DNA from 2 places in the Hydrogenophaga laconesensis genome. Region 2 is predicted to be linked to the other one. Evidence: predicted binding sites of a transcription regulator. Region 2 holds the regulator's gene; the other holds the start of a gene.
The links. Region 2 encodes HrcA, which represses chaperone genes, less so after heat shock. Its sites were predicted from a motif close to TTAGCACTCNNNNNNNNNGAGTGCTAA; they were not measured.
Positions count from the first base shown of each region.

Region 1: a site for HrcA is predicted at 5,596-5,622, ahead of J2X09_RS10685 (co-chaperone GroES). Genes of this name have one in related genera too.

Region 1 covers NZ_JAVDWE010000005.1:90,995-98,644, reverse strand. The annotation lists gene metK (methionine adenosyltransferase) at 1-34, shown strand, start outside; gene J2X09_RS10705 (PAS domain-containing sensor histidine kinase) at 219-2,270, shown strand; gene J2X09_RS10700 (SDR family oxidoreductase) at 2,293-3,090, shown strand; gene J2X09_RS10695 (NADPH-dependent FMN reductase) at 3,110-3,661, opposite strand; gene J2X09_RS10690 (sensor domain-containing diguanylate cyclase) at 3,731-5,425, opposite strand; gene J2X09_RS10685 (co-chaperone GroES) at 5,720-6,010, shown strand; gene groL (chaperonin GroEL) at 6,054-7,650, shown strand, end outside.
Region 2 covers NZ_JAVDWE010000007.1:237,719-245,368, forward strand. The annotation lists gene J2X09_RS14420 (dynamin family protein) at 1-1,678, shown strand, start outside; gene mutY (A/G-specific adenine glycosylase) at 1,675-2,790, shown strand; gene rapZ (RNase adapter RapZ) at 2,769-3,707, opposite strand; gene recN (DNA repair protein RecN) at 3,709-5,352, opposite strand; gene J2X09_RS14440 (NAD kinase) at 5,412-6,320, opposite strand; gene hrcA (heat-inducible transcriptional repressor HrcA) at 6,421-7,440, shown strand; tRNA gene J2X09_RS14450 (tRNA-Ile) at 7,464-7,540, shown strand.

The DNA of each region.
Region 1 (7,650 bases), on a different contig from region 2:
GGCAGCCGCACTGCGCAAGGCGGCCGGACTGTAAATATTCACAGACCCTGGTTACAAAAGCCCCATGGCCTTGGCCCTGGGGCTTTTTTTATGACCTTTTTCCGACACCTCATTGGAGCCACTGGTCGTAACAATTTGAATTTTCTGAGGCGGTGACCGATATGGAGAGTACAAGCCACTTTCTGGTTTGCACTGCAACGACCCGGGAGCCTCGAAAAATGGACAACGCTATCTGCCCTGAAGGGATGGACACGCCCGAGCAACAGTTCGAGCGGTTGCTGGCCCTGAGGACGCAAGAACTCCAGGCCGCGCTGGACAGCGCTCGGTCGCTGTGCGACCAGGCGACCTGCGGTCTGCTCACTTTTGACGCCGCACAACGATGCGTGCAGCTCAATCAGGCGCTGCGAACCTGGCTGGGCCACGGTGCGCCAGGTGCGACCCTTGGTGAACTGGTCGCACCGCGCTCGCGCGATGCCCTGAACACCCATGTCGAATCCCTGCGCCAGAGCGGGCAATGCGAGCCGGTCGAACTGGATTGGCTGCGTGCGGATGGCAGCGTGTTTCGCGCGCGTCTTGCGTCCAACCCGGTGTTCGATGCCGAGGGCCATTTCCTGCACGGCAGTGGCGTGGTGACCATGGTCGATACCGCCGACAGCGTTGCACCACAGGACAGCCTGCTGCGCAGCATCACCGATCGCATCCCGGCCCGTCTGGCCTACTACGACAAGAACCTGATCTGCCGATTCGCGAACCAGGCCCACGCCGCGCGCTACGGAAAGACGCCGGCCGAAATGGTGGGCTCACCTCTGAGCCAGGTGGTACGACCCGACATCCTTCCCGACATCCTGCCGCGCGTGGCACAGGCGCTGTCGGGACAGACGCAGACTTTTGAAGCCGAACGTGTCGCCGCCGACGGCTCGGTCAATTACTTCGAGATCCACTACATCCCTGACTACCAGAACGGTTCGGTGGAAGGTATCTTCATCGAGCTCCACGACATCACCGAACGCCGCCGCACGGAGGAGTTCGTGCTGCACGCCAACCAGGATCTGGAAGAGCGCGTCCGTTCGCGCTCGGCGGAACTGTTTGCCAGCGAGCAACGCTACCGCCTGATGGTGGACGCGATCCAGGACTACTGCATCTATTTCGTCGACGAGAACGGGGGCATCACCGAATGGACCGAGAGTGCCCAGCGCCTGCACGGCCACACCCGCTCGCAGATCATGGGCCGGTCGTACGAGGTGCTGCTGGCTGCCGACAACGCCGGCGAGGATGAGGTCGATCCCGGCCAGGTGCTGCGCCTGGCAAAAGCCCATGGCCAATGGGAGACCCGTGGCTGGCGCCTGCGGGAAGACGGCTCGCGCTTCTGGGCACACACGGTGCTCACCGCGCTGCGCAACGAAGCCGGCGACCTGCAAGGACTGTCGAGCATCACCCGCGACATGACCGCCGCCAAGAGCCTGGAGGACGTGATGAACGACCTCAACCGGGAACTGGAGAAGCGCGTGGCAGAGCGCACGCAGCAGCTCGTGGCCGCCAACAAGGACCTCGACGTCTTCTCGCACATGGTGTCGCACGACCTGCGCGCACCGTTGCGCCACATCGCCAGCTTCATCAGCCTGCTGCAGGAGCAGATGGGCGACTCCACCGATGCGCTGGCCTTGCAATACCAGAACTCCATCGCCAAGGCATCCAAGCGCATGAGCCTGATGATCGAAGGCCTGCTGGAATACGCCCGGCTGGGCCGCGTGGCGATCGAATCACAACCGGTCCCCATCACCCAGCTGGTGCAAGGCGTGATCGGCCACCTGAAGCAGGAAAACCAGGATCGCCGGATCGAATGGGTGATCGAGGACGATCTGCCTGTGGTCCGCGGCGACGCCATGCTGCTGGCCCAGGCGCTGGGGAACCTGCTGGGCAATGCCGTCAAGTACACGCGGCTGCGCGATGTGGCGCGCATCGAGCTGGGATGGAAAGTGAACCCCGTCGGGGGCCGCACCTTCTACATCTCCGACAACGGCGTGGGCTTTGACCTGGAGAAGGCGCACAACCTGTTTGTCATGTTCCAGCGGCAACACCATTCGATGGACTTCGAGGGCACGGGCACGGGCCTGGCGCTGTCGCAAAGGATCATCGAACGCCATGGTGGGCGCATCTGGGCCGAGACCACGCCGGGCGAAGGCTGCACCTTCTACTTCACCCTGCCCTTCGATGGCATGGAGCCTGAAATGGCCTTCCCGGAATCTTCGCTGGCCGCATTGCCCGTCTGAGGCGCACGCCGATAATGGGGCGGTGATCACCCCCGCCCCGCACTTTCCCCCCCTGTTCAACCTGCAGGGCCAGGTGGCCCTGGTCACGGGTGCCGGCCGTGGCCTCGGCCTGGCGATGGCCTGCGCCCTCGCCCAGCATGGCGCCACCGTGTGGATCAACGGCCGGGATGCCGATCAGCTGAACCGAGCAGCGGCGCATATCCAGCACGTGCACGGAACCGGCACAGGCTCCGCGCATGCCCTGCCCTTCGACGTGGCCGACGAGGCGGCCTCCAGCGCGGCCGTGGCGCGGGTACTGGCCGAAAGCGGCCGGCTGGACATCCTGATCAACAACGTGGGACAACGACGTCGCCAGTCGCTCGACGAGCTGCCTGCGAGCGCGCTGCGGGAACTGCTGGAAACCAATCTGGTATCGGCCTGGCATCTGTGCCGCGAAGCGGCACGCCCGATGCGCGCGAAGGGCTCGGGACGGATCATCAATGTCACCTCGATCGCGGGGCCGATCGCCCGGGCGGGTGATGCGGCCTACACCACGGGCAAAGGCGCGCTGGAAGCGCTCACGCGCGCCCTGGCCGCCGAACTCGGTCCGCAAGGCATCAACGTCAATGCCATCGCGCCCGGCTATTTCGCCACCGACACCAACGCGGCCATGGTCGACGATGCCTCCACCGCTGAATGGCTGTCTCAGCGCAGTTCACTGGGCAGGTGGGGGCAGCCCACCGAAATCGGTGGGGCAGCGGTCTTCCTGGCCTCAGCTGCCGCGAGTTACGTGACGGGCCAGGTGCTGGTGGTCGACGGCGGCTACCTGGCGCATTTCTGAGCGGGCCACGCCGCCAGAATCAACTGACGTGCCGGCGCACCCAGGCCTCGTAGGCGGACAACCACTTCTGGACGAACTCCCGGCTGTCGGCCCCGATAGCTCCGTCCTTGTCAAACAGCCCCTCCTTGGCCTGCAGGAAGGCCTCGGGCTGGCCCAGGGTGGGCATGTCCAGATAAGCCAGGATGTTTCGCAGGTGCTGCTGGGCCAGCGACGTACCGATTGCCCCGACCGACACGCCGATCACCCCCGCCGGCTTGCCCGCCCAGGCGCTCTTGCCATACGGGCGCGAGGCATGGTCGATCGCATTCTTCAGCACGCCTGGAATCGACCGGTTGTACTCTGCCGTCACGAAGATGAGGCCTTGCGAGGCCTGGATCTCGGTCTTCAGCCGATGCACCTGGGGCGCCGGGTCGGCATCGTCGTCCTGGTTGTACAGCGGCAGGTCGCCGATCTCGAGCTGCTTGAATGTGAAGTCGCGGGATGCGAGCTTGCCGAGGGCGTTCGCCAGCTGGCGGTTGAAGGAGTCGCGACGCAGGCTGCCGACGATGACGCCGATCTGGAATCCACTCATGTCAAATCCTCTCCGAAGGGTGATGGAACAAGGGATGAACGGGACAGCCTACAGGTTCGGCACAGACACTCAGGCCGGTGTGGGTACCGCAGGACGGCCGGGCAGGTGCAGCACCACCTTGCGCGGCTCGCCGGCCATCTGGTCCAGCGCCTGGCCGAGACGCGAGAGCAAGGGCTCAACCTCCACCTCGCCGGTGCCTTCGGGCAATGACATGGAGACCAGCCGGAAACGCAACGACAGGCCCGCCGGCAGCGAGGGCACCTGTTCCAGTCCCTTGGCCACGATGTGCTGCGCCAGCAACACGAGCCCGTCGGCAGGCAATGGGCCTTCCATCAGGATGGCAAAGCGTGCATCGGCCACGCGGCAGACCGTGTCCACATCCCGCGCCACGTGCGACAACCGCGAGGCGGCCACCACCAGCGCCCGGTCGGCAACCTCCCGACCTTCGCGCGAGACGATATCCGCGTGGTTGACGAGTTCGACCAGCATCAGGCCGCACCGGTGGCCATAGCGGCGGGCACGGCGCACCGCGTCGTGCAGGCGCAGGAACAACACCGGCGCGATGGTCAGGCCCGTCAGCGGGTCGGTGCTCTCGATCGCGCGGAGGCGGGCGTGGTTCTCGTTGAACTCCTTGGCCCGCCGATGCAGGATGTACAGCAACAGGGGAATCTCGATCGCCGAGCCGATGAGCACCGCGTACTGCGTGGCCCAGCTGTCGGGCAGCACGCCGGCAGCGCGCAGCGCGGGGAAGGGGTAGCTCAGATGGACCGGCAGAAACCCCAGCGCGAGCCATCCTCCGTACTTCTCACCCAGGCGCCAGGTCCAGATGCACAGCGCGAAACTGAGCAGCACCGACAGCAGGCCATACAGGTTGAGCACCAGAAAGACCTCGCGGTTCTGCAACAGCAGGTAGAAGACCGGGAACAGCAAACCAAACAGCGACCAGGCGATCACGAAGCGGTCCACCCGGCTGTGGTGTCTCGAGACCGCGCAAGCCTCCCGCACGAACCAGATGCCCGACGCGGTCAGCCACAGCATGAAGATGGCGGGCGCCGCGTCGTTCCACCAGGCCCAGTCCCGCCAGAAGAACACCCCGCCCACACCGGTGAAGGCCGCCTGGAAACCCAGCATGGCGGCGACATAGCAGCAGTAGGCGATGAAGGCGCGGTCCCCGTACAGGCGCGCATGCACCCAGCCCCAGAACAGCACGAGCAGGCCGAACCCCAGGTATCCGCCAACGAGCAGGAAAGTCCAGTAGCGCGTTGCCTGCAGCGTGTTTTCGTCCAGCAGCAGCAGGCGCGGGCTCAAGGAGGCAGGGCGGTTCTCCAGACGCAGCCACACCGGGCCCGCCGTCGCGGCCGGGAGTGCGAAGACCGGCGTCTGGTCCGGGTGGCTCCAATGCGACACCGGCAGGTGATCGCCCGCCTGCTGCGCAACCCACCGACCATCGGGCCCTGTGGCATGGAACGCCACCCGGTTGGTGAAGGCGGCCGCGCTCAGGGCGAGGTACCAGCGCCGCCCGGCATCCAGCGCCGGCAAATCCACACGGATCCACAAGGCGGCTCGATCGAGATCAAAGGAGCGGTAGCGCTCCATCGGCTGGAAGTCATCGGCCGGCCGCGCCATCGCCTCCTCCAAGGACGCCGTGCCGGTGGTGTCGACCCAGAAATGGGTGTGCAGCGTGACGTCCGTGCCAGACGCTTCGGCCCTGGCCGTACCCGCGGCCGTGGTCAGGCCAAGCCCCAGCAGCAGGACGGCATGCATCGCCAGACAACGCAGGAGGGAACCACGAGGCAGCGAAATGAGACGAGAGCGGCGCATCCCGGTATCGTAAATGTTTGTGACAACGCCTTCATGAACGGAGCAGCACCCTGTGCACGTGAACCAGAAATAAACCGGCCCGAACTTGAAATGGAGGGGCGGCGCCCTTATGATTAGCACTCGCTGGCGATGAGTGCTAACACCCGTCGCCATGTCGATCAGCGGTTTCTGCCCGCCCTCTGGCTGGCTTCCGCCGTTCTGAACACATCCCAATCCGTTCCATATCCAGGAGATGCAATGAACCTTCGTCCTCTCGCCGATCGCGTGATCGTCAAGCGCATTGACAGCGAAACCAAGACCGCCTCCGGCATCGTCATCCCCGACGCCGCCGCCGAAAAACCCGACCAAGGCGAAGTCCTGGCGGTCGGTCCCGGCAAGAAAAACGACAAAGGCGAACTGTCCGCGATGAACGTCAAGGTCGGTGACCGCGTTCTGTTCGGCAAGTACAGCGGCCAGACCGTCAAGGTCGCTGGCGACGAACTGCTGGTCATGAAGGAAGACGACCTGTTCGCGGTCGTCGAAAAGTAAGCCTTCGCTCACTCATCACCATTTACTGAATCGGAGAAATCACATGGCAGCAAAAGACGTCATTTTCGGCGGCGAAGCCCGCGCACGCATGGTTGAAGGCGTGAACATCCTGGCCAACGCGGTCAAGGTCACCCTGGGCCCCAAGGGCCGCAACGTGGTGCTCGAGCGCTCCTTCGGCGCCCCCACCGTGACCAAGGACGGTGTGTCCGTGGCCAAGGAAATCGAACTCAAGGACAAGCTCCAGAACATGGGCGCCCAGATGGTCAAGGAAGTCGCTTCCAAGACCTCGGACAACGCCGGTGACGGCACCACCACCGCCACCGTGCTGGCCCAGGCCATCGTGCGCGAAGGCATGAAGTACGTGGCCGCCGGCATGAACCCGATGGACCTCAAGCGCGGTATCGACAAGGCAGTGGAAGCCCTGATCGCCGAGCTGAAGAAGGCCTCCAAGGCCACCACCACCAGCAAGGAAATCGCCCAGGTCGGTTCGATCTCCGCCAACAGCGACTCCTCCATCGGCGAAATCATCGCCAACGCGATGGACAAGGTCGGCAAGGAAGGCGTGATCACCGTGGAAGACGGCAAGTCGCTGCAGAACGAGCTCGACGTGGTCGAGGGCATGCAGTTCGACCGCGGCTACCTGTCGCCCTACTTCATCAACAACCCCGAAAAGCAATCGGCCCTGCTGGACAACCCCTTCGTGCTGCTGTACGACAAGAAGGTGTCCAACATCCGTGACCTGCTGCCCACGCTGGAGCAAGTCGCCAAGGCCGGCCGCCCGCTGCTGATCATTGCCGAAGACGTCGAAGGCGAAGCCCTGGCCACGCTGGTGGTCAACACCATCCGCGGCATCCTGAAGGTCGTGGCCGTGAAGGCACCTGGCTTCGGCGACCGCCGCAAGGCCATGCTGGAAGACATCGCCATCCTGACCGGCGGCAAGGTCATCGCTGAAGAAGTGGGCCTGACGCTCGAGAAGGTGACCCTGGCCGACCTGGGCCAGGCCAAGCGCGTGGAAATCGGCAAGGAAAACACCACCATCATCGACGGCGCCGGCGCCGCCGCTGACATCGAAGCCCGCGTGAAGCAAGTGCGCGTGCAGATCGAAGAAGCCACCAGCGACTACGACCGCGAGAAGCTGCAGGAGCGCGTCGCCAAGCTGGCTGGCGGCGTGGCCGTGATCAAGGTCGGTGCCGCCACCGAAGTCGAGATGAAGGAAAAGAAGGCCCGCGTGGAAGACGCCCTGCACGCCACCCGCGCTGCAGTGGAAGAAGGCATCGTAGCTGGTGGTGGCGTGGCGCTGCTGCGTGCCCGTCAGGCCGCTGGCGCCATCAAGGGTGACAACGCCGACCAGGACGCCGGTATCAAGCTGGTGCTCAAGGCCATCGAAGCGCCCCTGCGCGAGATCGTGGCCAACGCCGGTGGCGAACCGTCGGTGGTGGTCAATGCCATCCTGGCTGGCAAGGGCAACTACGGCTTCAACGCGGCCAACGACACCTACGGCGACATGATCGAAATGGGTATCCTGGACCCGACGAAGGTGACCCGCACCGCTCTGCTGAACGCCGCCTCCGTGGCTTCGCTGATGCTGACGACCGAAGCCATGGTCGCCGAAGCGCCGAAGGAAGATGCACCGGCCATGC
Region 2 (7,650 bases):
GACGATGTGCCCGACCGAGTTGGGCTATGACGCGGAAGTGCCGCCCTGCCTGCGCCTGTTGCCCATCGAGACCAGGCTGCAGCCGCAATCGTTGCTGGACTGGCGCAACGCATTGGACAAGTGGGAGCGCGTCGACCTGGATGTGAACGACCCCAGGCAGTTGGCCCGGGCCATCCAGAAGGTGGCCGAAGTGCGCCGCGTGACGCAATCGGAAGCCGCTGCGCTCGGCTTCTGGCATGAGGAAGTGCCGGAGGACAACCCATTGCCGGGCGCCGATGGCCTGATCGAAGTGCCGAAGTGGCGGCACGCCCTGATCAACATGGCCCACCCCTTGCTCAAGCAAGGTCTGGTGATCCTGGACACCCCCGGCCTGAACGCGATTGGTGCGGAGCCTGAACTCACCGTGAGCCTGCTGCCGCAGGCGCACGCGGTCGTGTTCATCCTGGCGGCGGACACCGGCGTGACCAAGTCCGACCTCACGATCTGGCGCCAGCATCTGGCGGTGCTGGGCGAGGGGCGCGAATCGCGTCTCGTGGTGCTCAACAAGATTGACACCATGTGGGACGCGTTGAGTTCGCCCGAGCAGGTGCAGTTGCAGATCGCGTCGCAGCGCACCGACTCTGCTGAAATCCTGGGCATGTCTCCGAGCCAGGTGCTGGCTGTGTCGGCCCAGAAGGGCCTGCTCGCCAAGGTGCATCGCGACAAGAAACTGCTGGCTGCCAGCAACCTCATGGAACTGGAAACCGCGCTGGGCGTCGACCTGCTCGGCCAGCGTCGCCAGATCCTGGGCGCGGCGGTGGCCAAAGGCATCCAGGCCTTGCGCACGGAGACGGGGCGCATGGTGCACACCCGAGCGCGCGATCTCGTGGAGCAGATTCAGGAACTCGAGGGTCTGCGCGGCAAGAACGCCGGGGTGATCAAGCAGATGCGTCTGCGCATCGAGCAGGAACAGGCCGACTTCGATGCGAGTGGCGCCAAGATCCAGGCCGTGCGCTCGGTGCATCTGCGATTGCTCAAGGACCTTTTTGCCATGCTCAGTTCCTCGCACCTCAAGGCCGAGGTGGCGACCCTCGGCAAGGCCCTGAAGCAGCCGGGTATCAAGCTCGGCGTGCGTCGCGCGTACGACCACACCTTCGACCGTCTGCGTGCGGACATGAGCAAGGCGGACCGCATGGCGGGTGACATCCAGTCGATGCTGGAAGGCAGTTTCAAGAACCTCAATGCCGAGTACGGCTTTTCGCTCCAGGCACCCAGCCCGCCACGGCTGGCCCAGTATCTGAAGGATCTCGATCTGATCGAGAAAAGCCACCTGCAGTACCTCAGCCTGGGCAACGCGTTGCGACTGGCCCAGCCCGAGTTCGCGGAGCGGCTTGCGCGTGCGCTCATGAGCCGGTTGCGCGTGGTGTACGACACAGCGGTCAACGAGGTGGAACTCTGGAACAAGTCGGCTGCCGCCCAGCTCGATGCCCAGCTGCGCGAACGTCGCCGCAACTTCAGCCGCCGGATCGAGGCCGTCTCGCGCATCCAGCAGGCCGCTGGCGGGCTGGATGAACGCATCCGCGAGTTGCAGGAGCACCAGTCCGAGCTGAATCAGCTGGAGTCCAAGCTGGCGGAACTGACGGACCACCTGCTGGCTGCGCCCGAAGAAGAGCCATCCGACGAAGCTCTGGTGGCATGAGCCGAACTGCCGGCTCGCAGGCACCGACGGGGTGGGGGTTGCCCATCGCATTCGCTTCCCTGCTCATCGAATGGCAGCGCCATTCGGGGCGCAGCGGCCTGCCCTGGCAGCTCACGCGTGAACCGTACCGCGTGTGGCTGTCCGAGGTCATGCTGCAGCAGACCCAGGTCAGCACGGTGCTCTCCTATTACCCTCGTTTCCTGGCGCGGTTTCCGGACGTCCGCACATTGGCGGCGGCATCGCCAGACGACGTGATGGCGCTGTGGAGTGGTCTGGGTTACTACAGCCGCGCGCGCAACCTGCACCGATGTGCGCAGGTGGTGGTGAACGAACACGGCGGCGCTTTCCCCACGACGGCAGCCCAACTGGAAACGTTGCCAGGCATCGGTGCGTCCACCGCCGCGGCGATAGCGGCCTTCTGCCATGGTGAGCGCATCTCCATCCTGGATGGCAATGTGCGCCGGGTGTTGTCCCGGTTGTTGGCGTTCGAGGGCGATCTGGCGCAGGCCGGCCCGCAACGCGAACTCTGGAGGCTGGCGCAGGCGTTGTTGCCGGTCGCACCCGAGCGCGATGACATGACCGCCTACACGCAGGGATTGATGGATCTGGGTGCGACGGTGTGCCTACGTTCCAAACCCCTCTGTGGCCGATGCCCCGTGCGTGCCGAGTGCCGGGCTCACGCGGCCAACGAGACGCAGCGCTTTCCGGTGAAGACCCGCCGTCTGCAACGCCGCTTCGAAAACTGGTGGTTGCTGCTGGTGCGCCACGTTGGTGGGGATGGGCAGGTGCGTTTCTGGCTGGCGCGCCGACCCGACAGCGGCATCTGGGCGGGTCTGTATTGCCCGCCGGTGTTCGCGGATGACAAAGCATTGCAGGCTGCGGTGCACTCAACGCTCGGCGGCGCGCTCCATGCTCTGGCGCCGGTGGCCCACAGCCTCACGCATCGCGAGCTTCGGTTGCATCCTTTGTTGCTCGATGTGCCTTCGGTCGCGACTGAGGACGGCTTGCCGCCAGGCCAGTGGGTATCGGTGCAAGCCTTGGCCGATCACGGCCTGCCGGCCCCTGTGCGCCAGATGCTCTCCGGCCTTGATCAGCCCGGCTCCACGGCCTGACCGGCTGGCCTTGGCCAGTTGTCATCCTCGCGGTGCCGCGCGCGAGTGAACCAGTCCGCCGCGAAGCTTCTGGCCAGCCGTTCCACGAGATAGACCGAGCGGTGCTGGCCACCGGTGCAGCCGATCGCCACCGTGACGTAGCTGCGGTGGTCGCGCAGCATCTGCGGCAGCCAGTGGCGCAGGAACGCGGTGATCTGCTCCTCCATCTGTGCCACTTCGGGCTGCGCGGCGAGGTAGGTGGCTACGGGCGCATCCAGCCCGCTCAGTGGCTTGAGTTCCGGCTCGTAGTGCGGGTTGGGTAGCATGCGGACGTCGAACATGAAGTCGGCGTCCATGGGGATGCCGCGCTTGAAGGCGAACGACTCGAAAACCAGCGTCAATGGTGCCTGGGTGGCGCCGAGCAGGTCCTTGATCTGGCTGCGCAGACGCGAGGGCCGTGTAAGGCTGGTGTCGAGAACCAGCGCCTGATCGCGCAATTCGGCCAGCAGTTCGCGCTCGTGTTCGATGGCGTCAGTCAGCGCACGGTGCTGGTCGTGGGCCTGCTTGAGCGAGAGCGGGTGCAGGCGTCGGGTTTCCGAAAAACGGCGCACCAGCGTTTCGGTGGTGGCATCCAGGAAAACCGTGGTGAGGTGCACGGGGCGGTTGGGGCGGCGTTGCAGCTGGGCGAGGCGCTTGGGCAGGCCAGGCAGTGAGGCTGCGCTGCGGACATCCATGGCGATTGCCACACGGGCCGCCTGGTTGCTTTGCTCCAGTTCGATGAAGGACTCGAGCAGCTCGGGCGGCAGGTTGTCCACGCAGTAGAAGCCCACGTCTTCCAAGGCAGTCAGCGCGACGGATTTGCCTGAGCCGGACATGCCGGTGATCAGGACAAGGTGGATGGAGGGACCTTCCTCTTGGGCCATCGTCGGATCGGGCATGTCAGGCGGCCAGCATTTCGCGGGCGTGCGCTAGCGAGATTTCAGATTGCTCACCACCGCCCAGCATGCGGGCGAGCTCGCGCACGCGCGCCTCGGTGGCAATCGGCTGCACGGTGCTCTGGGTCTGGCGACCGACCGCCTGCTTGCTCACCAGCAGATGCTGGTCGGCGCATGCGGCGACCTGCGGCAGGTGGGTCACGGCCAGCACCTGGCGGTCCTTGCCCAGCTGGCGCAGCAACTGGCCGACGGTATGGGCCACCGCACCGCCGATACCAGAGTCCACCTCGTCAAAGATGAGCGTGGGAGCTTGGCCAAGGCGGCTGGTGACCACCGAAATGGCCAACGCAATGCGGGAGAGTTCACCGCCCGATGCCACCTTGCCGACGGGTTTGGGCGTGGCGCCCGCATGCCCGGCCACCCGGAATTCGACCTGTTCGGCGCCATGTGCCTGGGGCTCATCCAGCGGCAGCAGCGCCACCTCAAAGACGCCCCCCTGCATGCCCAGGGTCTGCATACTGGCGGTCACCGCCTTGGACAGTTTGGGCGCTGCCTTCTGCCGTTCCTTTGTGATGACTTGCAGCGCGGAAGTGAAGATCTTCCACGCGGCGCGCTCCGCGCGCTGCAATGCCTCCAGGTCCAGCGCAGCGTCGACCTGGGCCAGTTCAGTCTTCCACTGCGCATGCACTTCGGCCAGATCTTCGGGTGTGCGGCGGTAGCGCCGGGCCAGCGACATCCAGAGCGAGAGTCGCTGGTCCAGCGCCTCCAGACTGGATGGGTCCTGTTCTGTATGGCGGCTGTATTGATGCAGGCTGTGTACGGTGTCCTGCACCTGAGCAAGCGCTGCCTCGAGTGCTTCGATGGCACTGGCGAATTGCGGCTCGATGTGCGCCTGTGCCTGCAGGGCCGCGGCGGCGCGGTGGAGCAGGGTGGCCGCATTCGCTTCGTCTTCATCCAGCGCGTTGAGCGCAGTCTGTGCGGCCTGGAGCAGGCCCTGGGCATTCGCCAGCCGGCTGTGCTGTGCGTTGAGGTCTTCCCATTCGCCGGCCTGCGGTGCGAGCTTGTCGAGCTCGGCGATCTGCCAGGACAGGCGCTCGCTTTCCTGTTGCAGCGTATTCTGCTTCTCGGTCGCGGCATCGAGTGCCTTGCGCTGCTGCCGCCATGCGGTCCACGCGCGGGTGGCTGGGCCGGTGTCGACGCCGGCATACGCATCAAGCAGGTCGCGCACAGCGTCGGCCCGTGTCAGGCTTTGCCAGGCATGCTGGCCATGGATGTCCACCAGACCGTCTGCCAGGGCTTTCAGCTGGGCCACAGTGGCGGCGATGCCATTGATCCAGGCGCGGCTGCGGCCCTCGGTATCCACTGTGCGGCGCAGCAGCAGCCCCTCCTCGGACGGGAAGCCCTGTTCCTCGAGCCAAGGCCCGAGGGAGGCGGGTGCGTCGAATTCTGCCGCGATGTCGCAGCGCGCTGCACCTTCGCGCACCACGCCGCTGTCTGAGCGCGCACCCAGGGCAAGCTGCAGCGCATCGATCAGGATGGATTTGCCGGCACCGGTTTCCCCGGTGAGGACGCCGAAACCGGAGCCCAGCTCCACTTCCAGGGACTGCACGATGACGAAGTCGCGCAAAACGATGCGTCTGAGGCTCATGGATGTGCGGGGCGCGGCGTTGGAGAAGAAAAGGACAAACCGCTATTTTGACCCGGCTTTCAGCTTCCTTCGTTCCAGTGCAGCTTTTTGCGCAAGGTGTCGAAGTAGGTCCACCCCACGGGGTGGAGCAGGCGCAGCGCATGTTCTGAACGGCGCACCACGATGCGGTCGCCGTGCAGCAGGCTGGTGAGGGACTGCATGTCGAAGTTGGCGCTGGCCTCCCGGCCGGAAACAATCTCCACCGCAATCTCGCTGTGAGAGGGAATCACCACGGGGCGGTTGGACAGTGTGTGCGGGGCAATGGGTACCATCACCCAGCCACCGATGCCCGGATGGAGAAGGGGACCACCTGCCGAAAGCGCGTAGGCCGTGGAACCGGTGGAGGTCGCGATGATGAGGCCATCTGCCCGCTGGTTGGCCACGAAATGCCCATCCACTTCCACGCGCAGCTCGATCATGCTGGCGGCACCACCGCGGTTCACCACCACATCGTTGAGCGCAGTGGCCTCGAACACACAGCGCCCATCGCGCCACACCGTGGCCGCCATCAGCGCACGGGCGTCTTCCTCGAACTCTCCGCGGAGAATGGGGCGCAGCTTGTCCTGGTAACCGTCAAAGGGGATGTCGGTGATGAAGCCCAGGCGTCCCTGGTTGATGCCCACCAGCGGCACGCCATAGCGTGCGAGCTGGCGCCCGATGCCCAACATCGTGCCGTCACCACCCACGACCAGGGCGAGGTCGCAGGCCTCGCCCATCGCAGGCACGTCCAGCGCCGGATATGGCAGCCCGGTGTTGGCGGCGGTGTCCTTGTCCAGGGACACGTCACAACCTTCGCCATGCAGGAAGTGGGCAATCTCGTCAACCGCGTTGCGGGCGCCAGGGGCCTGGTATTTGCCCACAATGACGACATGCGCGAAGCGCAGGGGCCGGTTCCAGCGGGCGGTCGTCGGCCGTGTGTCGATTGGCATGGTCATGCGGAAATTACAACACAGCTCAACTGTGCAGGAATGGCATAAAACCCTGTGTGCTCGCGGTGCTGCCGGGCGCGTCCTTACTTAGAATGAAGCCATGTTGGATGACCGCGCCAAGTTGCTGCTCAAGGCCCTCGTCGAGCGATACATCGCCGACGGCCAGCCCGTGGGTTCACGCACCCTGGCCCGGGCCGCAGGTCTGGAGTTGTCGCCAGCCACGATCCGCAACGTGATGAGCGACCTCGAGGAGCTCGGCCTCATTGCCAGCCCACACACGTCCGCCGGCCGCATTCCGACGGCCCGCGGTTACCGGTTGTTCGTCGACACCATGCTTACCGTGCGACGTGAGAGCCTGTCGGCGATGAACGAGATGGCTTCTCCCGGGATCGAGGCAGGACAGCCGCACCGCGTGATCAGCACCGCCGCTCAGATGCTGTCCAACCTTTCTCAGTTCGTGGGGGTGGTGGTGGCACCGCGCCGTGCCTCGGTGTTTCGGCACATCGAATTCCTGAGCCTGTCCGAGCGGCGTGTACTGGTGATCATCGTCTCGCCTGAAGGTGATGTGCAGAACCGCATCATCCACACGCAGGTGAGCTTCACCCAGCCCCAGTTGCTGGAGGCCGCCAATTTCCTCAACGCCCATTACGCGGGACTCACCATGGAGGCCGTGCGCGAACGGCTCAAGACCGAGGTCGAGGCCTTGCGTGGTGAGATCGCCGACCTGATGAAAGCGGCGGTGGAGATTGGTGCCGACCCCAACCAGGCTCAGGATGAGGTGGTTGTGTCGGGGGAGCGCAACCTGCTGTCCGTCAGCGAATTTTCCAGCGATATGGGCAATCTGCGCCGCATGTTCGATCTGTTCGAGCAGAAGACCCAGCTCATCCGTCTGCTGGATGTCTCCGCGCAGGCCGACGGTGTGCGGATCTACATCGGTGGCGAAAGCCAGGTTGTGCCCTACGAAGACCTGTCGGTCGTCACAGCTCCCTACGAGGTGGACGGCCAGGTCGTGGGCACGCTGGGTGTGATCGGCCCCCAGCGCATGTCGTACGAGCGCATGATCCAGATCGTTGACGTCACGGCCAAACTGGTTGGAAACGCCCTCAGCCATCACAAGTAGGGCCCTCTACAATCGCGTGCTTCGGGCCGTTAGCTCAGTTGGTTAGAGCAGAGGACTCATAATCCTGTGGCGCCTGCCAGGGCCTAAATCCTGGGGCCCCTTTATTCATCGAGGTTGGCAAGCGATTGGTGTGTCACCATCAGCCTCCGAAAAGTGCCCAAAGGTACAAATTCGGTACAGTGCTAAGAGACGACCCATCAAGAGCCTCGA